DNA from 3 places in the Cytobacillus dafuensis genome. Region 3 is predicted to be linked to each of the others. Evidence: a T-box and tRNA genes for the amino acid it is inferred to sense, from the RefSeq annotation. Region 3 holds a T-box; the other regions hold tRNA genes.

The links. A T-box is a leader RNA that pairs with one kind of tRNA and senses whether it is charged. The one in region 3 lies ahead of pheS (phenylalanine--tRNA ligase subunit alpha), so its partner is inferred to be a tRNA-Phe.
Region 1: it has a tRNA-Phe gene. The T-box ahead of pheS (phenylalanine--tRNA ligase subunit alpha) is inferred to sense a tRNA for this amino acid. The anticodon was not compared.
Region 2: it has a tRNA-Phe gene. The T-box ahead of pheS (phenylalanine--tRNA ligase subunit alpha) is inferred to sense a tRNA for this amino acid. The anticodon was not compared.

Annotation. Positions count from the first base shown of each region.
Region 1 covers NZ_CP042593.1:3,848,128-3,857,443, forward strand. Annotated here, with positions in the region: gene FSZ17_RS18345 (glucose-1-phosphate adenylyltransferase) at 1-519, opposite strand, end outside; gene glgB (1,4-alpha-glucan branching enzyme) at 437-2,401, opposite strand; gene FSZ17_RS18355 (hypothetical protein) at 2,618-2,815, shown strand; tRNA gene FSZ17_RS18360 (tRNA-Glu) at 2,923-2,994, opposite strand; tRNA gene FSZ17_RS18365 (tRNA-Ser) at 3,002-3,092, opposite strand; tRNA gene FSZ17_RS18370 (tRNA-Asn) at 3,097-3,171, opposite strand; tRNA gene FSZ17_RS18375 (tRNA-Ile) at 3,189-3,265, opposite strand; tRNA gene FSZ17_RS18380 (tRNA-Gly) at 3,272-3,345, opposite strand; tRNA gene FSZ17_RS18385 (tRNA-His) at 3,355-3,430, opposite strand; tRNA gene FSZ17_RS18390 (tRNA-Phe) at 3,465-3,540, opposite strand; tRNA gene FSZ17_RS18395 (tRNA-Asp) at 3,555-3,631, opposite strand; tRNA gene FSZ17_RS18400 (tRNA-Met) at 3,635-3,708, opposite strand; tRNA gene FSZ17_RS18405 (tRNA-Ser) at 3,871-3,963, opposite strand; tRNA gene FSZ17_RS18410 (tRNA-Ile) at 3,978-4,054, opposite strand; tRNA gene FSZ17_RS18415 (tRNA-Met) at 4,091-4,167, opposite strand; tRNA gene FSZ17_RS18420 (tRNA-Ala) at 4,192-4,267, opposite strand; tRNA gene FSZ17_RS18425 (tRNA-Pro) at 4,279-4,355, opposite strand; tRNA gene FSZ17_RS18430 (tRNA-Arg) at 4,371-4,447, opposite strand; tRNA gene FSZ17_RS18435 (tRNA-Leu) at 4,462-4,550, opposite strand; tRNA gene FSZ17_RS18440 (tRNA-Gly) at 4,556-4,630, opposite strand; tRNA gene FSZ17_RS18445 (tRNA-Leu) at 4,641-4,725, opposite strand; tRNA gene FSZ17_RS18450 (tRNA-Lys) at 4,736-4,811, opposite strand; tRNA gene FSZ17_RS18455 (tRNA-Thr) at 4,835-4,907, opposite strand; tRNA gene FSZ17_RS18460 (tRNA-Val) at 4,918-4,993, opposite strand; rRNA gene rrf (5S ribosomal RNA) at 5,000-5,116, opposite strand; rRNA gene FSZ17_RS18470 (23S ribosomal RNA) at 5,226-8,160, opposite strand; rRNA gene FSZ17_RS18475 (16S ribosomal RNA) at 8,376-9,316, opposite strand, start outside.
Region 2 covers NZ_CP042593.1:417,841-427,156, forward strand. Annotated here, with positions in the region: rRNA gene FSZ17_RS02110 (23S ribosomal RNA) at 1-2,052, shown strand, start outside; rRNA gene rrf (5S ribosomal RNA) at 2,243-2,359, shown strand; tRNA gene FSZ17_RS02120 (tRNA-Glu) at 2,399-2,473, shown strand; tRNA gene FSZ17_RS02125 (tRNA-Val) at 2,478-2,553, shown strand; tRNA gene FSZ17_RS02130 (tRNA-Thr) at 2,564-2,636, shown strand; tRNA gene FSZ17_RS02135 (tRNA-Lys) at 2,801-2,876, shown strand; tRNA gene FSZ17_RS02140 (tRNA-Gly) at 2,885-2,959, shown strand; tRNA gene FSZ17_RS02145 (tRNA-Arg) at 3,027-3,103, shown strand; tRNA gene FSZ17_RS02150 (tRNA-Pro) at 3,112-3,188, shown strand; tRNA gene FSZ17_RS02155 (tRNA-Ala) at 3,207-3,282, shown strand; tRNA gene FSZ17_RS02160 (tRNA-Met) at 3,311-3,387, shown strand; tRNA gene FSZ17_RS02165 (tRNA-Ser) at 3,412-3,504, shown strand; tRNA gene FSZ17_RS02170 (tRNA-Met) at 3,665-3,738, shown strand; tRNA gene FSZ17_RS02175 (tRNA-Asp) at 3,742-3,818, shown strand; tRNA gene FSZ17_RS02180 (tRNA-Phe) at 3,865-3,940, shown strand; tRNA gene FSZ17_RS02185 (tRNA-Tyr) at 3,965-4,049, shown strand; tRNA gene FSZ17_RS02190 (tRNA-Trp) at 4,054-4,127, shown strand; tRNA gene FSZ17_RS02195 (tRNA-His) at 4,137-4,212, shown strand; tRNA gene FSZ17_RS02200 (tRNA-Gln) at 4,371-4,445, shown strand; tRNA gene FSZ17_RS02205 (tRNA-Cys) at 4,455-4,528, shown strand; tRNA gene FSZ17_RS02210 (tRNA-Gly) at 4,551-4,624, shown strand; tRNA gene FSZ17_RS02215 (tRNA-Ile) at 4,631-4,707, shown strand; tRNA gene FSZ17_RS02220 (tRNA-Asn) at 4,723-4,797, shown strand; gene FSZ17_RS02225 (YitT family protein) at 5,737-6,567, shown strand; gene FSZ17_RS02230 (Hsp20/alpha crystallin family protein) at 6,703-7,125, opposite strand; gene FSZ17_RS02235 (spore germination protein) at 7,138-7,380, opposite strand; gene FSZ17_RS02240 (spore germination protein) at 7,400-7,666, opposite strand; gene FSZ17_RS02245 (MDR family MFS transporter) at 7,821-9,191, shown strand.
Region 3 covers NZ_CP042593.1:3,614,819-3,624,134, forward strand. Annotated here, with positions in the region: gene FSZ17_RS17260 (molybdopterin-dependent oxidoreductase) at 1-102, shown strand, start outside; gene FSZ17_RS17265 (DMSO/selenate family reductase complex B subunit) at 119-652, shown strand; gene FSZ17_RS17270 (dimethyl sulfoxide reductase anchor subunit family protein) at 724-1,572, shown strand; gene FSZ17_RS17275 (4Fe-4S binding protein) at 1,872-2,783, shown strand; gene tatA (twin-arginine translocase TatA/TatE family subunit) at 2,803-3,000, shown strand; gene pheT (phenylalanine--tRNA ligase subunit beta) at 3,172-5,586, opposite strand; gene pheS (phenylalanine--tRNA ligase subunit alpha) at 5,622-6,659, opposite strand; T-box leader at 6,716-6,996, opposite strand; gene FSZ17_RS17295 (TrmH family RNA methyltransferase) at 7,073-7,825, opposite strand; gene sspI (small acid-soluble spore protein SspI) at 8,028-8,234, shown strand; gene FSZ17_RS17305 (M42 family metallopeptidase) at 8,430-9,316, opposite strand, start outside.

The DNA.
Region 1 (9,316 bases), 230 kb from region 3:
CATATCATCGCTTGTGTTCATAATGCCAAATCTGTTTGCTTCCTCCCACGGAACTTCAATGACCGAGATCGTCGCATCTGCCCCTTTTTCTATGTGATAATCAAGCATCAGCTCATAATTCATTTTATAAATATGATCACCTGATAAAACCAATACATATTCTGGATCGTATTGCTTTAAATAATTTAAATTTTGATAGATCGCACTTGCTGTTCCCGTATACCACCTTACTTCAGACGATTCACTATATGGGGGTAAGACAGTAACACCACCGTTTCTACGATCCAAATCCCATGCACTGCCGATTCCTATATAGGAATTTAAGACAAGTGGCTGATATTGGGTGAGGACACCAACAGTATCAATGCCAGAATTCGTGCAATTGCTTAAGGTAAAATCAATGATTCGATATTTACCTCCAAAAGGCACTGCTGGCTTAGCTAGATTTTGTGTCAATGAATGAAGCCTGCTTCCCTTTCCCCCTGCCAGTAACATGGCTACACACTTTTTCTTTGCCATTTCCCTTCCTCTCCTTCCTATGTTTAACAGGACGTAATATGGATACGCTAAATGGTGCGATTGTCATTTTTACTGAGTATGGCTTCCCATGATACGCTTGATTTTCTGTCTTTAAGACTTTTTTATTAATACAATTTGAACCGCCAAATACTTCTCGGTCACTATTAAAAATTTCCCGATAGGATCCGTATTTTGGCACACCTACTTGATATTCATCATAAGCTTGATCTTTAAAATTACAGATCACTACAAGGTGCTCATCCTCTCTTTTTCCAAAGCGGATAAAAGAAAAGATTGATTGCTGATAATTATTTACATCAATCCATTCGAATCCATCCTGTAGAAAATCTAATTCATAAAACGGCCTAGAACGACTATATAGTTTGAGAAGCTCTTTAACAAAAACATTCATTTTTTGATGCATTTCATAATCTAATAAATGCCAATCAAGCTGTTCCTTATCCTTCCATTCTGCAAATTGCCCTAATTCAGACCCCATAAATAGGAGCTTTTTTCCTGGGTGTGCAATCATATAACTAAGAAGCAAACGCATCTGTGCAAACTTTTCCCAGTAATCACCAGGCATTTTGTTTAAAAGAGATTTTTTTCCATGAACAACTTCATCATGAGAAAGCGGGAGAACAAAGTTTTCTTTAAACGCATATAACAACGAAAAAGTCATTTTCCCATGAGCATGAGACCTTGATTCTGGGCTAGTTTCCATATAGCATAGAACATCATTCATCCACCCCATATTCCATTTGTAATGGAAGCCTAATCCGCCATATTGTGTAGGAAACGTAACCTGTGGCCAGTCAGTCGAATCCTCGGCCATCAAAAGGAAGGATGGGTCTCGATCGTAAACGACCTGATTTAATTTTTGCAAAAACTGAATACCAAATGGGCTCTCACTTTTTTCATAACGATTCGGCCAAAATAAAATATTTGCCACTGCATCTAACCGAAAACCATCGATATGATAATATTCCATCCAAAAAATTGCATTCGAAATTAGAAAGCTTTGCACTTCGTTTTTTGAAAGATCGAAATTTGCCGTACCCCAAATCATATTTTCCCGATCCCACTCGTTTTCATATTCATATAAATATGAACCATCAAACTGGTGTAATCCATTCGCATCCTTGCAAAAATGGCCAGGAACCCAATCGAGTATAACCCCAATGCCTTTTTGATGGCATTGATCAATAAAAAACATAAAATCATGCGGAGTTCCGTACCTGCTTGTAACAGAATAGTATCCAGTTCCTTGATAGCCCCACGATTCGTCGAGCGGATGCTCAATAAGGGGTAATAATTCAATATGTGTAAAGCCATGCTCCACGACGTAAGGAATTAATGTATGTGCCAACTCCTTATATGATAGAAATGATCCATCTGCCCGTTTCCTCCAAGAGCCTAAATGAACTTCATAAATCGCAACAGGTTCTGCAAGCAAATTTTTCTTCTCTCTTTTCTGCATCCAAATATGGTCATTCCATTTATAATCTTCAAGGGAATAGACAATAGATGCTGTACCTGGTCTAATTTCTGAATAATAACTAAAGGGATCTGATTTCAAAAAACGATTACCTTCTTTTGTAAAGATTTCATATTTATATAACGCTCCTTGTAAATTGTGATCTATATCGATCACCCAAATACCCTCATTATTAACTCTATGTAAGGGATAGCCCTCTCCATTCCAATCATTAAAATCACCGACTAATCTGATAATTTCTGCGTTTGGTGCCCACAAACAAAACCTTGTACTAACTTTATCCTCCTGCTTAATGACGTGAGAACCAAAGAGTCGAAAACCTTCATATAAAGTACCTTCATGGAATAAATGCATCTCATAATCGGTTGGAGATACAGTATTCATGTAAATCCTCTCCTTTAAACCACACTTCCATGATTATATTCGCTTGTTTACAGAAAAGACCTCGTAAAGATTTTCTAAAGATTTTGACAACAGTTTTGAAGATATGATAATAATCGAAAATATTCAAAATGAATCTCGCCGTTTCGACATAATTTATTGCATTTAATGACAAATTAGAATAAAGGAATAATAAATATATAAAGGAGGAATAGTAATTTGAGTAATAGGGAAGAAGATTTTTTAATTAAAGAGGCAACGAAAAACGAAATAAAAATTCCTGTATTTGGACCTCCAGATGGAAAAATAATGGCCACTGGTGAAATATTCCGAGGACCTTCTACGGGAATTACATCTGAATTTGATTTAGAAAATCCAGGCAGGAAGCTGCTTGAAAAAGATCAGAAGTTTGATTGAGGACCACAAAATTATTATAATTGCTCATTTAGATCAGCTACAATCGTGAAATATTAAAAATCTATAATAAAAGAGCTGCCAACAATATTGTTGACAGCTCTTTTATATGACCCGTACGGGATTCGAACCCGTGTTACCGCCGTGAAAGGGCGGTGTCTTAACCGCTTGACCAACGGGCCAATAATATGGCGGAGAAGGAGGGATTTGAACCCTCGCGCCGCTTACGCGACCTACACCCTTAGCAGGGGCGCCTCTTCAGCCTCTTGAGTACTTCCCCATAATGGCTCCGCAGGTAGGACTCGAACCTACGACCGATCGGTTAACAGCCGATAGCTCTACCACTGAGCTACTGCGGAATAATTATATATAAAAATGGTGGGCCTAAATGGACTCGAACCATCGACCTCACGCTTATCAGGCGTGCGCTCTAACCAGCTGAGCTATAGGCCCACATTATGGAGCGGGTGAAGGGAATCGAACCCTCATCATCAGCTTGGAAGGCTGAGGTTTTACCACTAAACTACACCCGCAAATCTATATGGGGCGACTGATGGGAATCGAACCCACGAATGTCGGAACCACAATCCGATGCGTTAACCACTTCGCCACAATCGCCATCATTAGCTGTATGAATTAACGGCAAAATAAATGGTGGCTCAGGACGGAATCGAACCGCCGACACAAGGATTTTCAGTCCTTTGCTCTACCGACTGAGCTACTGAGCCAAATAATATAATAATGGCGGTCCGGACGGGACTCGAACCCGCGACCTCCTGCGTGACAGGCAGGCATTCTAACCAACTGAACTACCGGACCATATTGCGGGGACAGGATTTGAACCTGCGACCTTCGGGTTATGAGCCCGACGAGCTACCGGACTGCTCCACCCCGCGACAATAATATTTATAAGATTTATCCTATGCTACTAAATAGTAGTAGGACTGTCCCGATCTCAGAAAGCTGATTCAAGCAGCAATTCGATCGGTACAACTCGCAGTTTATTCAGTGAAGTAACGCTTCGTTGCTCCACCCCGCGACAATAAAATATTTAACAATGGAGGAGGAAAGGGGATTCGAACCCCTGCGCGGTTTGACCCGCCTGTCGGTTTTCAAGACCGATCCCTTCAGCCGGACTTGGGTATTCCTCCGAATAAAAACAATATGGTGGACCTTGTAGGACTCGAACCTACGACCGGACGGTTATGAGCCGTCTGCTCTAACCAGCTGAGCTAAAGGTCCATAATTGCATCATATTTAAGCAATAGATATTACATTTGGTAGCGGCGGAGGGGATCGAACCCCCGACCTTACGGGTATGAACCGTACGCTCTAGCCAGCTGAGCTACACCGCCAAATGATTGTATATATTTATTTAATGGTGGAGCCTAGCGGGATCGAACCGCTGACCTCCTGCGTGCAAGGCAGGCGCTCTCCCAGCTGAGCTAAGGCCCCATTGTTTTAGATGGTCGGGAAGACAGGATTCGAACCTGCGACCCCTTGGTCCCAAACCAAGTGCTCTACCAAGCTGAGCTACTTCCCGTTTTTTATGATATTATGGCGCGCCCGAAAGGAGTCGAACCCATAACCTTCTGATCCGTAGTCAGACGCTCTATCCAATTGAGCTACGGGCGCATTATTAATATAAATGGTGCCGAGGACCGGAATCGAACCGGTACGGTAGTCACCTACCGCAGGATTTTAAGTCCTGTGCGTCTGCCAGTTCCGCCACCCCGGCACTTTTGGAGCGGAAGACGGGATTCGAACCCGCGACCCCCACCTTGGCAAGGTGGTGTTCTACCACTGAACTACTTCCGCATTATTTAAATGGTGCGGGTGAAGGGAGTCGAACCCCCACGCCTTGCGGCGCCAGATCCTAAGTCTGGTGCGTCTGCCAATTCCGCCACACCCGCATTATTTAAATGGTGAGCCATGAAGGACTCGAACCTTCGACCCTCTGATTAAAAGTCAGATGCTCTACCGACTGAGCTAATGGCTCATAATAAAATGATTGCTCAAGAGTGCCGGCCAGAGGACTTGAACCCCCAACCTACTGATTACAAGTCAGTTGCTCTACCAATTGAGCTAGGCCGGCATTACAAATATGGTGGAGGATGACGGGATCGAACCGCCGACCCCCTGCTTGTAAGGCAGGTGCTCTCCCAGCTGAGCTAATCCTCCGTTTACGCCTGGCGACGTCCTACTCTCACATGGGGACAGCCCCAAACTACCATCGGCGCTGAGAAGCTTAACTTCCGTGTTCGGGATGGGAACGGGTGTGACCTTCTCGCTATCGCCACCAGACTATTTTTTAAAGACAATATTTATTATATCGTCTTTTTAAATTTTTTCAAGAGAAATTTTTTATTCTCTCAAAACTAGATAATGTAGAAGAAGAATTCGAGTAATCAATTTGGTTAAGTCCTCGACCGATTAGTATTTGTCAGCTCCACGTGTCACCACGCTTCCACCTCAAACCTATCAACCTGATCATCTTTCAGGGGTCTTACTAGCTTGACGCTATGGGAAATCTCATCTCGAGGGGGGCTTCATGCTTAGATGCTTTCAGCACTTATCCCTTCCGCACATAGCTACCCAGCGATGCTCTTGGCAGAACAACTGGTACACCAGCGGTGCGTCCATCCCGGTCCTCTCGTACTAAGGACAGCTCCTCTCAAATTTCCTGCGCCCACGACGGATAGGGACCGAACTGTCTCACGACGTTCTGAACCCAGCTCGCGTACCGCTTTAATGGGCGAACAGCCCAACCCTTGGGACCGACTACAGCCCCAGGATGCGATGAGCCGACATCGAGGTGCCAAACCTCCCCGTCGATGTGGACTCTTGGGGGAGATAAGCCTGTTATCCCCGGGGTAGCTTTTATCCGTTGAGCGATGGCCCTTCCATGCGGAACCACCGGATCACTAAGCCCGACTTTCGTCCCTGCTCGACTTGTAGGTCTCGCAGTCAAGCTCCCTTATGCCTTTACACTCTTCGAATGATTTCCAACCATTCTGAGGGAACCTTTGGGCGCCTCCGTTACTTTTTAGGAGGCGACCGCCCCAGTCAAACTGCCCACCTGACACTGTCTCCCACCCCGATCAGGGGTGCGGGTTAGAATTTCAATACAGCCAGGGTAGTATCCCACCGATGCCTCCACCGAAGCTAGCGCTCCGGCTTCCAAGGCTCCTACCTATCCTGTACAAGCTGTACCGAAATTCAATATCAGGCTACAGTAAAGCTCCACGGGGTCTTTCCGTCCTGTCGCGGGTAACCTGCATCTTCACAGGTACTATAATTTCACCGAGTCTCTCGTTGAGACAGTGCCCAGATCGTTACGCCTTTCGTGCGGGTCGGAACTTACCCGACAAGGAATTTCGCTACCTTAGGACCGTTATAGTTACGGCCGCCGTTTACTGGGGCTTCAATTCAGAGCTTCGCTTGCGCTAACCCCTCCTCTTAACCTTCCAGCACCGGGCAGGCGTCAGCCCCTATACTTCGCCTTACGGCTTCGCAGAGACCTGTGTTTTTGCTAAACAGTCGCCTGGGCCTATTCACTGCGGCTCATCCGGGCTATTCACCCAAATGAGCACCCCTTCTCCCGAAGTTACGGGGTGATTTTGCCGAGTTCCTTAACGAGAGTTCTCTCGCTCACCTTAGGATTCTCTCCTCGCCTACCTGTGTCGGTTTGCGGTACGGGCACCTTTTCCCTCGCTAGAGGCTTTTCTTGGCAGTGTGGATTCAGGAACTTCGGTACTTTATTTCCCTCGCCGTCACAGCTCAGCCTTTATGCAAGCGGGATTTGCCTCGCTTGCAGCCTAACTGCTTGGACGCGCTATTCCAGCAGCGCGCTTACCCTATCCTCCTGCGTCCCCCCATTGCTCAAACGGTAAAGAGGTGGTACAGGAATATCAACCTGTTGTCCATCGCCTACGCTTTTCAGCCTCGGCTTAGGTCCCGACTAACCCTGAGCGGACGAGCCTTCCTCAGGAAACCTTAGGCATTCGGTGGATGGGATTCTCACCCATCTTTCGCTACTCATACCGGCATTCTCACTTCTAAGCGCTCCACCAGTCCTTACGGTCTAGCTTCAACGCCCTTAGAACGCTCTCCTACCACTGACATCGTAGATGTCAATCCACAGCTTCGGTGATACGTTTAGCCCCGGTACATTTTCGGCGCAGAGTCACTCGACCAGTGAGCTATTACGCACTCTTTAAATGGTGGCTGCTTCTAAGCCAACATCCTGGTTGTCTAAGCAACTCCACATCCTTTTCCACTTAACGTATACTTTGGGACCTTAGCTGGTGGTCTGGGCTGTTTCCCTCTTGACTACGGATCTTATCACTCGCAGTCTGACTCCCATGGATAAGTCTTTGGCATTCGGAGTTTGTCTGAATTCGGTAACCCGATGAGGGCCCCTAGTCCAAACAGTGCTCTACCTCCAAGACTCTTACTACATGAGGCTAGCCCTAAAGCTATTTCGGAGAGAACCAGCTATCTCCAAGTTCGATTGGAATTTCTCCGCTACCCACACCTCATCCCCGCACTTTTCAACGTGCGTGGGTTCGGTCCTCCATCCAGTGTTACCTGGACTTCAACCTGGACATGGGTAGGTCACCTGGTTTCGGGTCTACGACCACATACTCATTCGCCCTATTCAGACTCGCTTTCGCTGCGGCTCCGTCTCTTCAACTTAACCTCGCATGTAATCGTAACTCGCCGGTTCATTCTACAAAAGGCACGCCATCACCCGTTAATGGGCTCTGACTACTTGTAGGCACACGGTTTCAGGATCTCTTTCACTCCCCTTCCGGGGTGCTTTTCACCTTTCCCTCACGGTACTGGTTCACTATCGGTCACTAGGGAGTATTTAGCCTTGGGAGATGGTCCTCCCTGCTTCCGACGGGATTTCACGTGTCCCGCCGTACTCAGGATCCACTCTGGAGGGAACGAAGTTTCAACTACAGGGCTTTTACCTTCTATGGCCGGCCTTTCCAGACCTGTTCATTTACCTCGTTCCTTTGTAACTCCGTGTAGAGTGTCCTACAACCCCAAGAGGCAAGCCTCTTGGTTTGGGCTAATCCCGTTTCGCTCGCCGCTACTCAGGGAATCGCGTTTGCTTTCTCTTCCTCCGGGTACTTAGATGTTTCAGTTCCCCGGGTCTGCCTTCAATACCCTATGTATTCAGGTAAAGATCCTATCCCATTACGGATAGGGGGTTCCCCCATTCGGAAATCTCCGGATCAAAGCTTACTTACAGCTCCCCGAAGCATATCGGTGTTAGTCCCGTCCTTCATCGGCTCCTAGTGCCTAGGCATTCACCGTGCGCCCTTTCTAACTTAACCTACTTCGGCCAACGATTAACGTTGTCCTCATGGTTTGTACTCTTACTCAATGAATAAATAAGAGAGAAAACTAAAATGGCGATTACTCGGTTATTCTTCTTCATTTCATTATCTAGTTTTCAAAGAACAAAAGTTTTGAGAGATTATTCTCTCAAAACTGAACGAACAAGAAACGTCTTATTTAAGAAGTATGAAATACTTCTATATATCCTTAGAAAGGAGGTGATCCAGCCGCACCTTCCGATACGGCTACCTTGTTACGACTTCACCCCAATCATCTGTCCCACCTTAGGCGGCTGGCTCCTTACGGTTACCCCACCGACTTCGGGTGTTACAAACTCTCGTGGTGTGACGGGCGGTGTGTACAAGGCCCGGGAACGTATTCACCGCGGCATGCTGATCCGCGATTACTAGCGATTCCGGCTTCATGCAGGCGAGTTGCAGCCTGCAATCCGAACTGAGAATGGTTTTATGGGATTCGCTTAACCTCGCGGTCTCGCAGCCCTTTGTACCATCCATTGTAGCACGTGTGTAGCCCAGGTCATAAGGGGCATGATGATTTGACGTCATCCCCACCTTCCTCCGGTTTGTCACCGGCAGTCACCTTAGAGTGCCCAACTGAATGCTGGCAACTAAGATCAAGGGTTGCGCTCGTTGCGGGACTTAACCCAACATCTCACGACACGAGCTGACGACAACCATGCACCACCTGTCACTCTGTCCCCCGAAGGGGAACGCCCTATCTCTAGGGTTGGCAGAGGATGTCAAGACCTGGTAAGGTTCTTCGCGTTGCTTCGAATTAAACCACATGCTCCACCGCTTGTGCGGGCCCCCGTCAATTCCTTTGAGTTTCAGCCTTGCGGCCGTACTCCCCAGGCGGAGTGCTTAATGCGTTAGCTGCAGCACTAAGGGGCGGAAACCCCCTAACACTTAGCACTCATCGTTTACGGCGTGGACTACCAGGGTATCTAATCCTGTTCGCTCCCCACGCTTTCGCGCCTCAGTGTCAGTTACAGACCAGAAAGTCGCCTTCGCCACTGGTGTTCCTCCACATCTCTACGCATTTCACCGCTACACGTGGAATTCCACTTTCCTCTTCTGCACTCAAGTTCCCCAGTTTCCAATGACCCTCCACGGTTGAGCCGTGGGCTTTCAC
Region 2 (9,316 bases), 1.7 Mb from region 3:
CTCATGTAGTAAGAGTCTTGGAGGTAGAGCACTGTTTGGACTAGGGGCCCTCATCGGGTTACCGAATTCAGACAAACTCCGAATGCCAAAGACTTATCCATGGGAGTCAGACTGCGAGTGATAAGATCCGTAGTCAAGAGGGAAACAGCCCAGACCACCAGCTAAGGTCCCAAAGTATACGTTAAGTGGAAAAGGATGTGGAGTTGCTTAGACAACCAGGATGTTGGCTTAGAAGCAGCCACCATTTAAAGAGTGCGTAATAGCTCACTGGTCGAGTGACTCTGCGCCGAAAATGTACCGGGGCTAAACGTATCACCGAAGCTGTGGATTGACATCTACGATGTCAGTGGTAGGAGAGCGTTCTAAGGGCGTTGAAGCTAGACCGTAAGGACTGGTGGAGCGCTTAGAAGTGAGAATGCCGGTATGAGTAGCGAAAGATGGGTGAGAATCCCATCCACCGAATGCCTAAGGTTTCCTGAGGAAGGCTCGTCCGCTCAGGGTTAGTCGGGACCTAAGCCGAGGCTGAAAAGCGTAGGCGATGGACAACAGGTTGATATTCCTGTACCACCTCTTTACCGTTTGAGCAATGGGGGGACGCAGGAGGATAGGGTAAGCGCGCTGCTGGAATAGCGCGTCCAAGCAGTTAGGCTGCAAGCGAGGCAAATCCCGCTTGCATAAAGGCTGAGCTGTGACGGCGAGGGAAATAAAGTACCGAAGTTCCTGAATCCACACTGCCAAGAAAAGCCTCTAGCGAGGGAAAAGGTGCCCGTACCGCAAACCGACACAGGTAGGCGAGGAGAGAATCCTAAGGTGAGCGAGAGAACTCTCGTTAAGGAACTCGGCAAAATCACCCCGTAACTTCGGGAGAAGGGGTGCTCATTTGGGTGAATAGCCCGGATGAGCCGCAGTGAATAGGCCCAGGCGACTGTTTAGCAAAAACACAGGTCTCTGCGAAGCCGTAAGGCGAAGTATAGGGGCTGACGCCTGCCCGGTGCTGGAAGGTTAAGAGGAGGGGTTAGCGCAAGCGAAGCTCTGAATTGAAGCCCCAGTAAACGGCGGCCGTAACTATAACGGTCCTAAGGTAGCGAAATTCCTTGTCGGGTAAGTTCCGACCCGCACGAAAGGCGTAACGATCTGGGCACTGTCTCAACGAGAGACTCGGTGAAATTATAGTACCTGTGAAGATGCAGGTTACCCGCGACAGGACGGAAAGACCCCGTGGAGCTTTACTGTAGCCTGATATTGAATTTCGGTACAGCTTGTACAGGATAGGTAGGAGCCTTGGAAGCCGGAGCGCTAGCTTCGGTGGAGGCATCGGTGGGATACTACCCTGGCTGTATTGAAATTCTAACCCGCACCCCTGATCGGGGTGGGAGACAGTGTCAGGTGGGCAGTTTGACTGGGGCGGTCGCCTCCTAAAAAGTAACGGAGGCGCCCAAAGGTTCCCTCAGAATGGTTGGAAATCATTCGAAGAGTGTAAAGGCATAAGGGAGCTTGACTGCGAGACCTACAAGTCGAGCAGGGACGAAAGTCGGGCTTAGTGATCCGGTGGTTCCGCATGGAAGGGCCATCGCTCAACGGATAAAAGCTACCCCGGGGATAACAGGCTTATCTCCCCCAAGAGTCCACATCGACGGGGAGGTTTGGCACCTCGATGTCGGCTCATCGCATCCTGGGGCTGTAGTCGGTCCCAAGGGTTGGGCTGTTCGCCCATTAAAGCGGTACGCGAGCTGGGTTCAGAACGTCGTGAGACAGTTCGGTCCCTATCCGTCGTGGGCGCAGGAAATTTGAGAGGAGCTGTCCTTAGTACGAGAGGACCGGGATGGACGCACCGCTGGTGTACCAGTTGTTCTGCCAAGAGCATCGCTGGGTAGCTATGTGCGGAAGGGATAAGTGCTGAAAGCATCTAAGCATGAAGCCCCCCTCGAGATGAGATTTCCCATAGCGTCAAGCTAGTAAGACCCCTGAAAGATGATCAGGTTGATAGGTTTGAGGTGGAAGCGTGGTGACACGTGGAGCTGACAAATACTAATCGGTCGAGGACTTAACCAAATAGAAAAGCGTAGGCGACTGCTTAGCTTCGAGAGGCGTTGGAGAGCCAGCTATGCAAATCCCGGTTTTGGATTTGTAGAGATGGATCGAAACGACCGAGAAGTTAGGAGCCGAAGCTGGACAATAAAATTTTAAATGATGATTGTCAGTTATCTAGTTTTGAAGGAATAATCCTTTTAACTAAAAATGGTCTGGTGGCGATAGCGAAAAGGTCACACCCGTTCCCATCCCGAACACGGAAGTTAAGCTTTTCAGCGCCAATGGTAGTTAGGGGCTGTCCCCTTGTGAGAGTAGGACGTCGCCAGGCCAAACCCTAATAAGGGTTATTTTTTTGCCAAAATTAGTTGGCCCGTTGGTCAAGCGGTTAAGACACCGCCCTTTCACGGCGGTAACACGGGTTCGAATCCCGTACGGGTCACCAATATGGAGGATTAGCTCAGCTGGGAGAGCACCTGCCTTACAAGCAGGGGGTCGGCGGTTCGATCCCGTCATCCTCCACCATAATTTATATGCCGGCCTAGCTCAATTGGTAGAGCAACTGACTTGTAATCAGTAGGTTGGGGGTTCAAGTCCTCTGGCCGGCACTCTAGAACGAGCCATTAGCTCAGTCGGTAGAGGATTACGGAAGCTTGCAGTACAGAGCGATACATCCTTGAATAGTAAGCTGTAGTAATCTGCGACAAATCACAAAGAGATTTGAAGCACAATTACGACTTAAAACGAAATTTAGGAAAATTCATTTTTTTTCGAGCCATTAGCTCAGTCGGTAGAGCATCTGACTTTTAATCAGAGGGTCGAAGGTTCGAGTCCTTCATGGCTCACCAGATAATTTGCGGAAGTAGTTCAGTGGTAGAACACCACCTTGCCAAGGTGGGGGTCGCGGGTTCGAATCCCGTCTTCCGCTCCAATTATTGCTGGTGTGCGGAACTAACAGACACAGGTCTTAAGATCATCGACACCACATATACAAGCGTGCGCCCGTAGCTCAATTGGATAGAGCGTCTGACTACGGATCAGAAGGTTATGGGTTCGACTCCTTTCGGGCGCGCCATTTACAAACGGGAAGTAGCTCAGCTTGGTAGAGCACTTGGTTTGGGACCAAGGGGTCGCAGGTTCGAATCCTGTCTTCCCGACCATGCTATCTACTTAATAATGGGGCCTTAGCTCAGCTGGGAGAGCGCCTGCCTTGCACGCAGGAGGTCAGCGGTTCGATCCCGCTAGGCTCCACCATATAACATAATTCTTTTTAGTTTGATTAGGCGGCGTAGCTCAGCTGGCTAGAGCGTACGGTTCATACCCGTAAGGTCGGGGGTTCGATCCCCTCTGCCGCTACCATGCTTTAATAGAATCTTATTATTCGGAGGAATACCCAAGTCCGGCTGAAGGGATCGGTCTTGAAAACCGACAGGCGGGTCAAACCGCGCAGGGGTTCGAATCCCCTTTCCTCCTCCATTTATTAAATATTATTGTCGCGGGGTGGAGCAACGAGCGTTACTTCACTGAATAAACTGCGAGTTGTACCGATCGAGTAGCTGCTTGAATCAGCTTTCTGAGATCGGGACAGTCCTAATACTCTCTAGGAGCATAGGAAAAATCTTATAAATATTATTGTCGCGGGGTGGAGCAGTCCGGTAGCTCGTCGGGCTCATAACCCGAAGGTCGCAGGTTCAAATCCTGTCCCCGCAATATGGTCCGGTAGTTCAGTTGGTTAGAATGCCTGCCTGTCACGCAGGAGGTCGCGGGTTCGAGTCCCGTCCGGACCGCCATTTTTTTCAGTAGTTAAAAACTACTGTTGATATATAGTTTATTTGTGGCTCAGTAGCTCAGTCGGTAGAGCAAAGGACTGAAAATCCTTGTGTCGGCGGTTCGATTCCGTCCTGAGCCACCATTTTTATACCTTTTTACTGAATATGGTGGGGTAGCGAAGTGGCTAAACGCGGCGGACTGTAAATCCGCTCCCTGTGGGTTCGGCGGTTCGAATCCGTCCCCCACCACCATTATAGGGGTATAGTTTAAAGGTAGAACAGAGGTCTCCAAAACCTCCAGTGTGGGTTCGATTCCTACTACCCCTGCCAATAATTATGGCGGTTGTGGCGAAGTGGTTAACGCATCGGATTGTGGTTCCGACATTCGTGGGTTCGATTCCCATCAGCCGCCCCATAATACTTTTTATTGACATAAGTACAAGTATTTAGATGATGTCGGAATATTTAACTACAGAAGTAGTTACACGGTAGCGCATTCATTTGCAATTAAATGTTCCTGCGGTGATTATTCATGAAGCAAACTCAAAGAGGATATTCATGATGAACCTTCAATGGGCTATAGCCAAGCGGTAAGGCAACGGACTTTGACTCCGTCATGCGTTGGTTCGAATCCAGCTAGCCCAGCCATTTTTTGTTGGCGGCATAGCCAAGTGGTAAGGCAGAGGTCTGCAAAACCTTTATCACCGGTTCAAATCCGGTTGCCGCCTCCATACAGATGAATATTATTTATTTGCGGGTGTAGTTTAGTGGTAAAACCTCAGCCTTCCAAGCTGATGATGAGGGTTCGATTCCCTTCACCCGCTCCATAATGTGGGCCTATAGCTCAGCTGGTTAGAGCGCACGCCTGATAAGCGTGAGGTCGATGGTTCGAGTCCATTTAGGCCCACCATTTCTATATAATTATTCCGCAGTAGCTCAGTGGTAGAGCTATCGGCTGTTAACCGATCGGTCGTAGGTTCGAGTCCTACCTGCGGAGCCATTTTTGTCCTTAATTTCTTCCTGCATATACATATATTAAAATCCCCCATCTATTCTTATTACTTTCTCTAACTTAAATCCTAAAAAAAAAGAATCGCCATGATGACAACTCCCATATTATTTCATATGAATTTTAATCATTTTTCTTTTGGACACAAATTTATATCATTTGTATGAGCTTTAATAGACTTAAATGTTAATAGAGATTCCTTTGTTATAGCCGAAGTTGGAAATCAATGGTAACGACAGCTATCTCATGAGACTATCTCAAGCTGAAAAAAGAGAAAAAGCGGTCTCATAAAGGGTTCATGAGACCACCACAAGCAGAAAAAAGAGAAAAAGCGGTCTCATAAAGAGTCCATGAGACCATCTCAAGCAGAAAAAAGAGAAAAAGCGGTCTCATAGTGAGTTCCTGAGACCATCTCAAGCAGAAAAAAGAGAAAAAGTGGTCTCATAGAGAGTTCATGAGACCATCTCAAGCAGAAAAAAGAGAAAAAGCGGTCTCATAAAGAGTTCCTGAGACCACTACAAGCTGAAAAAAGAGAATATAAAACCAGCTTTTCTAAATAACCGGCACCCAACCTTCTTCTGTGACAAAAATCCGGACTGCGACAACTTTTCTTATATATCCAAGATTTATAGAAAATATCAAAAGTCTATTGGGGGAATTTTCATGGAATGAAGCGACAAAAGGGAAGGATATTGTTGTATATAAGCGGACAATGCATTTGATATTGTAAAAGGCTCTGTGCTTGTATTGGCACTGACTGTCACTTGAATCCATGCGAAAAATACATTTGCACGATGAAGATATTTTTCACATAGTACCAAACTTTTATCCGTAATCCTTTCTTCAGTGGTGTTGAAACGAGAATAATATACGAGTATAATAGGATGATTCTGTATGTGCAGATAATTGGATATTAAAGGGTGGCGTGTAATGAAAAAAAGGATAGTAGATATTGTTTTTATAGCGTTAGGCTCATTGATTTTTGCACTAGGAGTTAATCTATTTATTATTCCAAACGAGCTCGGAGAAGGCGGAGTGACTGGGATCACCATTATTGCGTATTATCTATTTGAATGGTCTCCAGGTTTAGTGAACTTAGTACTTAATTCACTTCTGTTGATTGTTGGCTATAGATTTTTAAGTAAAACGACAACGATTTATACGATTATTGCTGTTGTACTTCATTCTCTATTCTTGCATTTAACGAAGGGCTGGAGCATTCCATCAGATGAAATAGTCGTGAATGCGATCTTCGGCGGCCTCTTCGTAGGTATAGGAATAGGCTTAATCATTCGTGTTGGCGGAACAACTGCCGGTACGACGATCTTAGCAAGAATCACACATAAATATCTCGGCTGGAGTATAAGCTATGGTTTGTTATTTTTTGATCTAATTGTCGCATTTTCTTCGTATTTTATTATCGGTGCTGAAAAGCTGATGCTTACGATTATGATGCTTTATATTGGTACGAAGGTCATGGAGTTCATTATTGAAGGGTTAAATCCTAAAAAGGCTGTAACGATCATATCTGATGTGCCGGACGAAATTGCACAGCAAGTGAATGATAAGATGAACAGAGGTGTGACCGTTTTTGCCGGCAGCGGCTACTATACAAAAATGCAAAAAGATATTTTATATATTGTGATAAGCAAACAAGAAGTCGTTAAGCTGAAGAAAATTGTTAACGATGCAGACAAGAGCGCATTTGTTGCTATACATGATGTTCGAGATGTTTTTGGAGAAGGCTTTGGAAGAATATAATCAAATGAAAAGGATGTTTGAAACGATGGCTTGACCACAGTTTCCAGCATCCTTTTTTGAATGGGCTGATCACCTTGCAAAAAGGTTTATTTCATCTCTTATAATATAGTTTTATTCTCAAATCTAAAGGATTATTTATGGAAAACTAATCGACTCCACTTTTCGAGGGTATGAAATATGAAGTAACCCATTATTAACTTGTATATGCATTAAATGAGCCTGTGTTGCTTCTGGCAGTTCAATGACTCGTTCAAATTCACCGTATACTCTCTCTCTTTTCATTTCCATTTCTAGTGGTAATACAGGATTTATTTTGCCACTAATTTTTAAATGTGTATTCGAGATTAAGTTGAGTGAAAGATCCTCTTGATTCACTCCCGGTATTTCAAAAATAATAAAGTTATAGTTTTCATTTTGGTACATATCAAATATGGGATTAGGCATCTTTTCTTTAAAAAATTCATCAGGATGTTTTTGCTTGAGTACACTAGACCAAAAATCACTATTTCTATATTCATTCGTAATCTCTAGCCATTTTCTCATCTTTTCTATGTCCATCGTAATACTCCTTTATAATAGATTAGAGATAGGAAAAGAAGGGTTAGCTATTTGATCCTGATCACTAACATCTGGATCTATAGTTCCTGTGTTTAAAAATGAACATGTTGGTGAAAAATCACCGAACGAATTGTTTGAACCGAAAAATTTACTATTAGCAGTATGACTGTTATGAACAGTAGGACCTATATCAATATTTCCGTTTTGAGTAGTTCCATTCACCTTTAAATTTAAGATATTTATTACACTGGGCATGTCAAATATCTCCTTTATATTAAATTGGTGGCAGTGGTTGCCCCGGCATATTTACATTCGCAGTATCAGCATTTCCAATTGCAGATTGGTCGTTCACATCAGGATCAATAAATATATTTTCCATCATTGCTTCAGTCGGTGAAGTATCACCATATGAAGAATTAATTCCTTGTGATTTGCTACTGGCCGTGTGACTATTATGAGTTGCTTCTCCTATCGTAATAGACCCATTACCCGAAATACTGTTGACTTTTATATAATATAAATTGATTACAATCGAAGGCATCATTATACACCTTTCTATTCTGCGTTTTATAGGTACTATATGCGATCTGTTGCCCATATGTGCAGGTGCCACCTATTATCACCTCTCAATGTATACAGGTTAATGGTATGCTATAATAGTTAAACTTGAGCTTTTCTTATTAGAGGTGAAAAATTTGCAAAAAGAAACAAAACAGAGATCGGTCGTTCTCGCCTTATTAATTGCAACCTTTTTGACAGCCATCGAAGGTACAATTGTCAGCACGGCGATGCCAAAAATTGTAGAGGATCTTGGCGGTAGCAAGCTTTATACATGGGTTATTTCTGTCTATTTATTAGCTGTGGTGATTAGTACGCCTATTTTTGGAAAACTAGCAGATTTATATGGCAGGAAGAGAATGTTTACGATTGGAACGATTATTTTCCTAATCGGATCAATGCTTTCGGGACTCTCACAAACAATGGAACAGCTCGTCATGTTTCGTTTGATTCAAGGACTAGGAGCAGGTGCACTTACAACGATTCCGTTTACAATTATCGGTGATGTGTTTGAATTCAAGGAGCGAGCAAAAATTCAAGGCATGATTAGCAGTGTTTGGGGAATTTCTGGGATAATTGGTCCACTTGCAGGCGGCTTTATCGTCGATACGATTACTTGGCATTGGATTTTCTTTATGAACCTGCCTTTTGGAGTTATTGCTTTAATTTTATTATCGATATCCTTACACGAGAATCTTGAGAAGAAGAAGCAGATTATTGATTATGCAGGTATTACGACGTTTGCGATTTGTATGTCGTCCTTCTTATACGCTTTAACATTATTAAAAGAGGATAGATCATTAACGACAAGTATTTCTGCCTTATTAGCAGTTTCACTGATCACCTTTTGTTTATTTTTCTATATTGAAGCAAAGGGAAAAGAGCCGATGCTGCCGCTTTCCTTATTTAAAATCAAGTTTATTACGATTTCGAATATTGCCGGCTTTTTATTAGGGTTTATTCTCGTTGCCATCACCTTTTATATTCCGTTATGGGTGCAAGGTGTAACAGGTTTAAACGCTACCTATTCTGGTATTGCAATGCTGCCTATGTCGATTACTTGGCCGCTTGGTGCGGTCTTTACAGGCAGATGGCTTGCAAAATCACCGATTGGGCGAGTGGCTGTAATCGGAATCTCTTTAATTATTGTCGGATGTATTGGATTAACTTTCTTTAGGTCGGGGACAACGATTCCGTTCATGATGGCAGATACAGCAATCTTGGGCTTTGGTTTCGGTTTAGCGATGACATCCTTTACCGTTGCTGTTCAATCAGCTGTTGATTGGAATATGCGTGGAGCAGCAATGGGTTCACATACATTAATGAGAAATTTAGGGCAGGCAATTGGGATCGCTGTTTCAGGACTATTGTTGAGTGATAAACTTTATGGTCATGCTTTAGAATCAAGTTTGCATTCAGTTTTCACGATGCTGATTCTATTAGCGGTTAGCGCCCTCGCTGTAACTGGCATTCTACTTCGTCAAAAAGAACCAGCGCTTAGCTGCTAGGTTATGAAAATATGGGCATTTTTATAGTAAACGCTATCTACTGCCCAAGGTAGAATACAGGTGTTTTTAGCTTAATCATTCGTTCTCGTTGTTTTACAGTATTAAAGGATGTTATCATCTTATTA
Region 3 (9,316 bases):
ACTTCTGGCTACAATACTGCACGTTGTAATGTAGAAAAATGGAACGGTGAACCACTCGAAGAAGATGTGAATTGGGAACAACGCATAATTAAATTTAAATAAAAGGAGGGCGTAGATTATGGTTCAAATGGGTTTTTATATAGATGTTGCCAAATGTATTGGCTGTAAAACATGTACAATTGCATGCAAAGACAAAAATGATTTAGAAGTAGGAAGAAATTTTAGAAGGGTCTATGATTTTGAAGAAGGCAGTTTTCCAAAACCATCTATTTACCATCTATCAATCTCTTGTAACCATTGTAAAGATCCGAAATGTGTAAAAAACTGTCCAACTACTGCCATTCATAAACGTGCAGAAGATGGTGTAGTGGTCATTGATCACGATAAATGTGTCGGGTGTAAATATTGTGAATGGAATTGCCCATATGGCGCACCACAGTTTTCTGAAGAACTTGGAAAAATGACGAAATGTGATACTTGTCTTGATTTACGTGAAAAAGGTGAGGATCCTGTATGTGTAAGCTCTTGTATTATGAGAGCAATTGAATTTGGTCCAATTGACGAACTCCGAGCTAAATATGGAACGATCAACGAGGTGAAAGGAATGCCAAGTGCTTCCATAACACAGCCGAACATTGTCATTCATATGTAATCAATATTATGTGGGGGACTCCTCCCCCACATGCAAGAAAATTAGTCAATTTTAATAAGGAGGGAAATCCCATGCATGAGTGGGCATTATTAATCTTTTCAATTTGTGTACAGACTGCAATTGGCGGTATGTTCATGCTATGGTTGTATCAGCGAAATATTAGCAAAAGTGGTGATGAGACTACATTTACGATTTTGAAAACTCCTCTCATCATTATTGCAGTCCTTTCATTAATTGGTCTTGGTGCTTCATTTTGGCACCTAGGTGCACCAAGTAATGCATTCAACACAATTAGAAATATCGGCTCTTCATGGATGAGCCGTGAAATTGTTGTAACAGGTTTATTTATTGCAGCTGCTTGTATAACCGCTGGCTTGGCTATCCTACAAAAAAAAATAAACCCGATATTGTTGCTTGTAACGGCCATTATTGGATTTGTTGATATTTACTGCATGGCTTCAATTTATTCAAATTCTCTAATAAGTGGCTGGAACTCCATCAACACATTCACTTCCTTTTATGGAACAGCCCTTGTTTTAGGAGCAGTACTTATTGCTAGCTTTACAGTACCTGCTCTTCGGGCAAAAAATATGGATGACAATGCAAAGACTCTTTTAAAACTATCTTTTTTTACTGCTTTATTTGGAATTGCCATCCAGCTTTTAGGTGTTGCACTATTCCCTGCTGCTATGACAGATGTAAATATAATGGCTGCTACAGCAGCTACATCTTCCCTTGAACCTTATCAAGGAACAATCGCAATCAGGTGGGTGATCGAAGTCATTGGAATCGTTTTATTAGGTTATATGGCTCTATCACCAGTTAAGAAAACTACAATTACAGTTGCGTTTGTCGCATTAATCGTAATTGGATTCGCAGAAGGCTTAAGCAGATATGTATTTTATGTACTAGGTTCATAGAAAAGACTACATGCTAATATTTTATTCAGGCTATGTTAAAGCTCAGTGTTGATAATGCTATTTTGTTGTTGATTGGAGCGGAAGGCGCGAGATCCTTGAAAATGCATTCGCATTTCCTTCGTGCGGAGTTTATTCGGGGATGATTATTCAACGTCCTGCGGGAGAAGCGAGTCAAAGGGAGACCCCGCAGGAGCTCTCTTCGACGAGGAGGCTTCCGACCGCCCGCGATCGCTAAGTGCCTGCAGCGGAAATCAACAGGGAAGTTTAACATAGCCTTCAATTAAAAAGGAGTGGCTTTGATGGGATTATTAAACAAATGGATGGAAAGTCTAGATTATGAATTCAAAATTTTACAATCATGTACACGCCATCAAAGTCCTTACTCCTCCTGTTCTAGATGTTTGGATGTCTGTTCCGATGAGGCAATTACTTTCATTGATGGGAATCCGTATATTGATAATGAAAAATGTACGGAATGTGGATATTGTATAGCTGAGTGCCCTGTTCAAGCAATTGAAGGATTTTTTCCAAAAAGAACGGTTTTTCAAAATCAATTAGTTGTGACAGACGAACATCCTCCTGCTTTAAGAGAACTGCTTGGATATTATAAAAAAGGAATTACGGCGATTATTGGTGAACAAGAGAAACTCGATGAAAATTGGCAACAAACGATATCAAAAACAAATGAGATGCTAGAAAAGCTTAACGAAGCTCCCTTCTCTATTCACTTGAAAAAAATAGAACTAAAAGAAGAGTCCTTTACACGGAGAGAAATATTTTCATTTTGGAAAAATGAAGCTCAATCAACTTTGAAGCAAATGACACCTGCTAAATGGCGTTTTAATCATGAAGAGCTAGATATAGCAAAATTATACCCAAAACATCAATTTATAGAAGTGTCAGTAAATTTGAGTAAATGCACTCTTTGTAAAGCATGCCAAAAGCTCTGCAAAAAAAATTGTTTTCAAATAAACGATACAAGTTTTACAATTTCAGCTCAAAAGTGTTCAGGCTGTATGCTTTGCCAAGATATATGTCCTGAAAAAGCTATAACGATTCAAGAAAGAATTATGTCTGCAACTGAAGTGGCTCATTCTCTTCTAATAAAAACATGCAAGATATGTAATAATAATTATCAAACACTAGTAGATCAAAGTGAAAAATGTGTTAAGTGTAAAAAGAAGGAAGAATTTGGTGCAATATTATCTTAAGAAATAGGATGTGATATTCATGTTTTCAAACATTGGAATACCAGGTTTAATCATCATACTCGTTCTTGCGCTTATTATTTTTGGTCCTAAAAAGCTTCCTGAAATCGGGCGTGCAATGGGGCAATCATTGAAAGAGTTCAAAAACTCTACTAAGGGTATAATGGATGACATTGACGATTCTGAAGGAAAAAAAGAGCTTGAAGAGAAAAAGATTTAATATCCAACATTAAATGATACTTTTTCACAAGAGGTATCCTCAGATAGTAAATGATTCCTGTTACTCTAAAACAGGATGGTACTGGAGTCATTCGGGTTGATCATTACCGTTTGTCTCATATATAAAATAAACTGTCTCTCAGTCAAAGATTAACTGAGAGACAGTTTATTTTTATCCTCTTAATACCGCTCCTGCTTTTACCTTTACTGCATGTAAAACTTTATCATGAGCTTTCACAACTTCTTCATCCGTTAAAGTTCGTTCTGGATCGAAATATTTAAGAGAGAAGGCGATTGACTTCTTGCCTGCTTCCATACGATCACCTTCGTAAAGATCAAAGACATGAACTTCTTTTAATAATGCCCCGCCTGCATCAATAATGATGCTTTCTAACTCCCCTGCTGCTTTATCCTTATCAACAACAAGTGCAATGTCACGAGTAATTGAAGGGTAGCGTGGTATAGATTGATAATGAAGTGGTTCAACTTCAGCTTCTAAAATAGCTTTCAATGAAAGTTCAAACACATATGTTTCTTTTAAATCATATTCCTTTTCAACTGTTGGGTGTGTTTGACCAACAAAACCTATAGATGAACCTGATAAATAAATTTCAGCTGTTCTTCCAGGATGCATGCCCTCTTTTTCAGCTTGACGGAATTCAATTGCTTTTTCTAGACCTAGCTTAGCAAATAAACCTTCAAGGATTCCTTTAACTACAAAGAAATCAACAGGTTTCTTCTCACCCTGCCAAGGTTGGCTGTGCCATAAGCCTGTAATAGCACCTCCAAGATGCTCGTGTTGTTCAGGTAATTCATCTGTTCCTTGTGAAAGGAATACATCCCCAATTTCATACATGGCTAAATTTTCATTTTGGCGGGCAGAATTATATTTTAAGACACTTAAAAGCTGGGGAACAATACTTAATCTAAGTGTGCTATGGTCCTCACTCATTGGCATAGCTAAGCGAATTGGTTCACGATTTTCTAATGCAAATTGAGTTGCTTTTAATCCGCTTGTAAGGGAATACGTAATCGCTTGATTTAATCCTGCTCCTTCAAGGAATCTGCGGACAATGCGGCGCTTATTTTGATAAGCAGTCAGATGTCCTGGAGTTGCTGAACCAATTGGCAGAGTTGATTTTAAATTATCATAGCCAAAAAGCCTTGCTACTTCTTCGATTAAATCCTCTTCAATTGTAATATCGCCACGGCGGGTAGGCACAGTGACAATAATTGTATTGTTATCTGTACTTGTTTCAAATTGAAGGCGTGAAAAAATATCAACAACTTCCTTGATTTCTAATTCTAATCCAAGCACGCGATTAATTTTCTCTAATGTAACAGAGACAACAGTAGGTTCTACTTTAAGCGTATTTGCTTCAACAGAGCCTGCTAATACTTCTCCATCAGCATATTTTGCCAATAGATGCGCAGCCCTTTCAGCTGCCGCTCTTACTCTATTTGGATCTACTCCTTTTTCAAAACGCGCACTTGCCTCACTGCGTAGATTATGATCTTTAGACGCTTTTCTAACTGTTGCACCTTTAAAATAAGCTGATTCTAGAAGAACTGTTTTGGTATCAGATTGTACCTCAGAATCCAAACCTCCCATTACACCAGCAAGTGCAACTGGTTCTTGGCCATTTGTTATGAGAAGATGATCTGAAGTTAATTCCCTTTTCGCTTCATCTAATGTTTGGATGATTTCTCCATCTTTTGCACGGCGAACAAGAATTTGCTTTGAACCTAGACGGTCATAGTCAAATGCATGAAGCGGCTGACCGTATTCGAGCAAAATATAGTTCGTAATATCCACCACATTATTATGCGGACGAATGCCTGATGCCATTAAACGGCCTTGCATCCATAAAGGTGATGGCATAATTTTTACATTTTTAATCATTTTTGCAATGTATAAAGGGTTATCTTCTGTTGCTTCTATATCAACACGAATGTAATCAGAAGCTTTTTCATTAGACTCAGCAAACTCTGTTTCTGGAAGCTTAACTTCTCTTCCTAAAACAGCAGCGACTTCATAAGCAACTCCAAGCATACTTAAGCAATCAGAACGATTAGGTGTTAAGCCTAATTCTAAAACTTGGTCATCGCGATGTAAAAGATCGATCGCATCTGTCCCTACTTCAGCATCTTGATGGAAAACATAAATTCCTTCAGAATACTCCTTAGCTATAAGCTTGCTTTCTATTCCAAGCTCTTGAAGAGAGCAAATCATGCCATTTGATTCTTCTCCGCGCAGCTTCGCCTTTTTGATCTTGAAGTTACCTGGAAGAACCGCTCCTACAGTAGCAACTGCAACTTTTTGACCTTTATCAACATTCGCGGCACCACAAATAATTTGAACAGGTTCACCCTCGCCGATATCCACTAAGCATTTATTTAATTTATCCGCATTCGGATGTTGTTCTCTTTCCAGGACATGCCCAACAACAACACCACGAATACCTTCATTTAGTACTTCTACGCCTTCAACTTCAATCCCGCTCTTCGTAATTTTTTCTGCAAGCTCAGTGGGAGTAATGCCTGATAAATCTACATAATCCTGCAGCCATTTATATGATACAAACATTTATAGTCCTCCTTTTTGTTCTTTTGTCTAGCTTCTTATTCTTGAATAGAAAATTGTTTTAAGAAACGTACATCATTTGTATAGAAGTGACGAATATCATCTATACCGTATTTCAGCATGGCAATCCGTTCAACTCCCATTCCGAAAGCAAAGCCTGAGTATTTCTTTGAATCGAAGCCTGACATTTCTAATACATTTGGATGAACCATTCCTGCTCCTAGAATTTCGATCCAGCCAGTTTTTTTGCATATATTACAGCCTTTTCCACCACATTTAAAGCAGGATACATCGACCTCAACTGAGGGTTCAGTGAATGGAAAAAAGCTTGGGCGCAAACGAATTTCTCGATCTTCCCCAAATAATTTCTTGGCAAACACTTCTAATGTTCCTTTTAGATCACTCATACGAATGTTTTCATCTACTACAAGTCCCTCAATTTGCATAAACTGATGTGAATGGGTTGCATCATCATTATCACGACGGAATACTTTACCAGGGCAAATAATTTTAACTGGCCCTTTCCCTTTATGCTTCTCCATTGTTCTCGCTTGTACAGGAGAGGTTTGAGTACGAAGAAGAATCTCATCAGTAATATAGAATGAATCCTGCATATCACGAGCTGGGTGATCTTTCGGTAAATTTAATGCCTCAAAGTTATAATAGTCCTTTTCCACTTCTGGACCTTCAGCTACTGTATAGCCCATACCAATGAATAGATCTTCAATTTCCTCGACGATACGTGTTAACGGGTGATGATTTCCAGTTTTAACTGAACGCCCTGGTAAAGTAATATCGATTTTCTCAAGCGCAAGTTTTGCTTGAACAGCGGCTTCTTCTAAATGCTTTTGTTTCTCTTCAATGCCTGCAGCAATAGCATCTCTAACTTCATTTGCAAGTGCTCCCATTTTTGGGCGCTCCTCAGCAGATAATTTACCCATCCCTTTTAAAACTTCCGTAATCGGTCCTTTTTTCCCTAAGTACGATACACGAATATCGTTCAATTCTTTTAGATCAGATGCTTGGTTAATTTTTTCCAACGCTTCAATTTGCAATTCTTTTAAACGCTCTTGCATCTTAAAAATCCTCCTTCAATTCCTGTTTTTTTGCAAAATAAAAAACCTAATCCCTATAAAGGGACGAGGTTTTGGATTCGCGGTACCACCCTTTTTAACACAAAAAGCATATATAGACAGCTTTATGTATTCGCTTCATTAAGATAACGGCTTAAGCCGGTACATCTTTACAATGATAAGCCTAGATAATATCTAACTAAAATAAGCAAATCAATGGTCCCGATGTCAACTCTGGAGGTGAATGTTCATTTGCAATCCCATGAAAATGCTCTCAGTCTAAGGCATTCTCTCCCTGAAAAGTTCCTTGCAAGCTACTTTTCTCCGTCATTGTTTTATTACATATAATTTTGCTGTTAATTATAGTATATTCTTCACATTGTTTCAAACGGTTTCACAAAAATAATCGCCCATTTTTACTTTCTTAAGGAATATAGCAAAATTCCAGTCGCAATCGCGACATTCAATGATTCACTTTTTCCGTAAATGGGGATGTACAGATTTTCTGTTGTTTCCGCTAATACAGACTTCCTTACACCGCTTCCTTCATTGCCAACAATTAAAGCAAATGTTTCTGAGCTTTGTATCTCCGTATATACTTTTGCGTTTTCTAAAGCAGTGCCATACACAGGGATATTCTTTTCTTTAAGCTTTTGAATCCATTCAGCCAATTCCCCTCTAATAATAGGAAGGTGAAAATGGCTGCCTTGGGCAGAGCGGAGCACCTTTGGATTGAAAATATCAACGCTTCCTTCCCCGACTATGACTGCATCAACTCCAGCTGCGTCTGCAGTCCGAATCATTGTACCTAAGTTGCCAGGGTCCTGTACTGCATCGATCAGCAAGAAACGATGTCCTTCTACATTAGCAGCATCAAATGTCTGTTGGCGGCATACACCAATAACCCCTTGGGGAGTTTCTGTATCTGATAGGCTTTGAATAATTTCGTTCGTTACCATTGTAACTGGTATATCCCCATAATCCCAGGAAGGGGGAAGGCCAGTATTTTCTCCTACAATGATTTCGATCATTTGCTCACTTGATAATGCCTCTTCGACAAGATGAAATCCTTCAACTAAATAGGTACCTGTCTTGTCGCGTTCCTTTTTTGTTAAAAGTTTTCTCCATTGCTTCACTTGTGGGTTACTAGCAGAGTGAATATATTTCACACTCTCACTCCTTCTATTTATAATAAAATGTAAATGTAAATTTTATGGTAGAGAATTGTCTGCACGCTGGACCCTGCCCCACGACTGACAAATCCCTTCAGCTTTTATATCAATTTTCTTATTATAGCCCATTTCAAATACATAATAAATCCAAAAATAGAAAACATAATAACGAATTGAATCATTTTAAGGAGGGCAAGAAATGAACTTAAACTTACGAAATGCAATTATACACAATGTTTCCGGCAATACAAAGGATGAACTGAAGGATACAATTGTTGATGCTATTCAAAACGGGGAAGAAAAAATGCTACCTGGTTTAGGGGTATTGTTTGAAGTAATCTGGAAAAATTCCTCTGAACAGGATCAGCAGGAAATGCTGCAAACGTTGGAGAGCGGATTAAAATAGCGAAAGGCTTTTAACCATTTTTTAAGCAAAAGCTCATCGAAATTTTACAGCTATTTAGTGCGCTAATAATTAAACATTCCCATTAATAAAAAATACCGCTTGCTATTCATAAACAAGCGGTATTTTTTATTAAGTTTTACATTTACTAGCATTTTTATATTAAAATTTGAAAATGAACTTTCTTAAATAATATGATCAATGAAATGTAAGCTTATTAACTGTTTCTCTATCCAAACGCTTGATAACTTCCGCAATAAGCTTAACTGCATTCTCATAATCATCTCGATGAAGCATGGCAGCATGAGAATGAATATAACGAGTTGCGATTGTGATAGACAGCGCAGGTACACCGTTATGTGTTAAATGAATTGCACCTGAATCTGTACCACCACCAGGAACCGCATCAAATTGATAAGGTATATTTAATTCATCTGCCGTTTCTGTTACAAAGTCGCGCAAACCTTTATGAGAAACCATTGATGCATCATAGAGAATAATTTGTGGACCTTTTCCCATTTTACTTAGTGCTTCTTTTTCCGTAACTCCTGGTGTATCTCCAGCAATTCCTACATCAACACCAAATGCAATATCTGGCTCTATTTTTTGAGCAGATGTACGAGCACCACGTAGTCCGACTTCCTCTTGCACTGTTCCAACTCCATAAACAACATTCGGATGGTCAGTGCCTTTTAAAGCCTTTAATACATCAATGGCGATCGCACAGCCTATACGGTTATCCCATGCTTTTGCCAGCAGCATCTTTTCATTATTCATTACTGTAAATTCGAAGTATGGAACAACCATATCACCTGGTTTTACTCCCCAGCCTTGCGCTTCTTCACGGCTAGAAGCACCGATATCAATGAACATTTCCTTAATTTCAACGGGCTTTTTACGCGCTTCTGGTGAAAGAATATGAGGGGGCTTTGATCCGATAACTCCTGTGATATCCCCTTTACTTGTCACAATCGTTACACGTTGGGCAAGCATTACTTGAGACCACCAGCCACCAACCGTTTGAAAACGAAGAAAACCTTTTTCATCAATATTTGTAACCATGAAGCCAACTTCGTCTAAGTGAC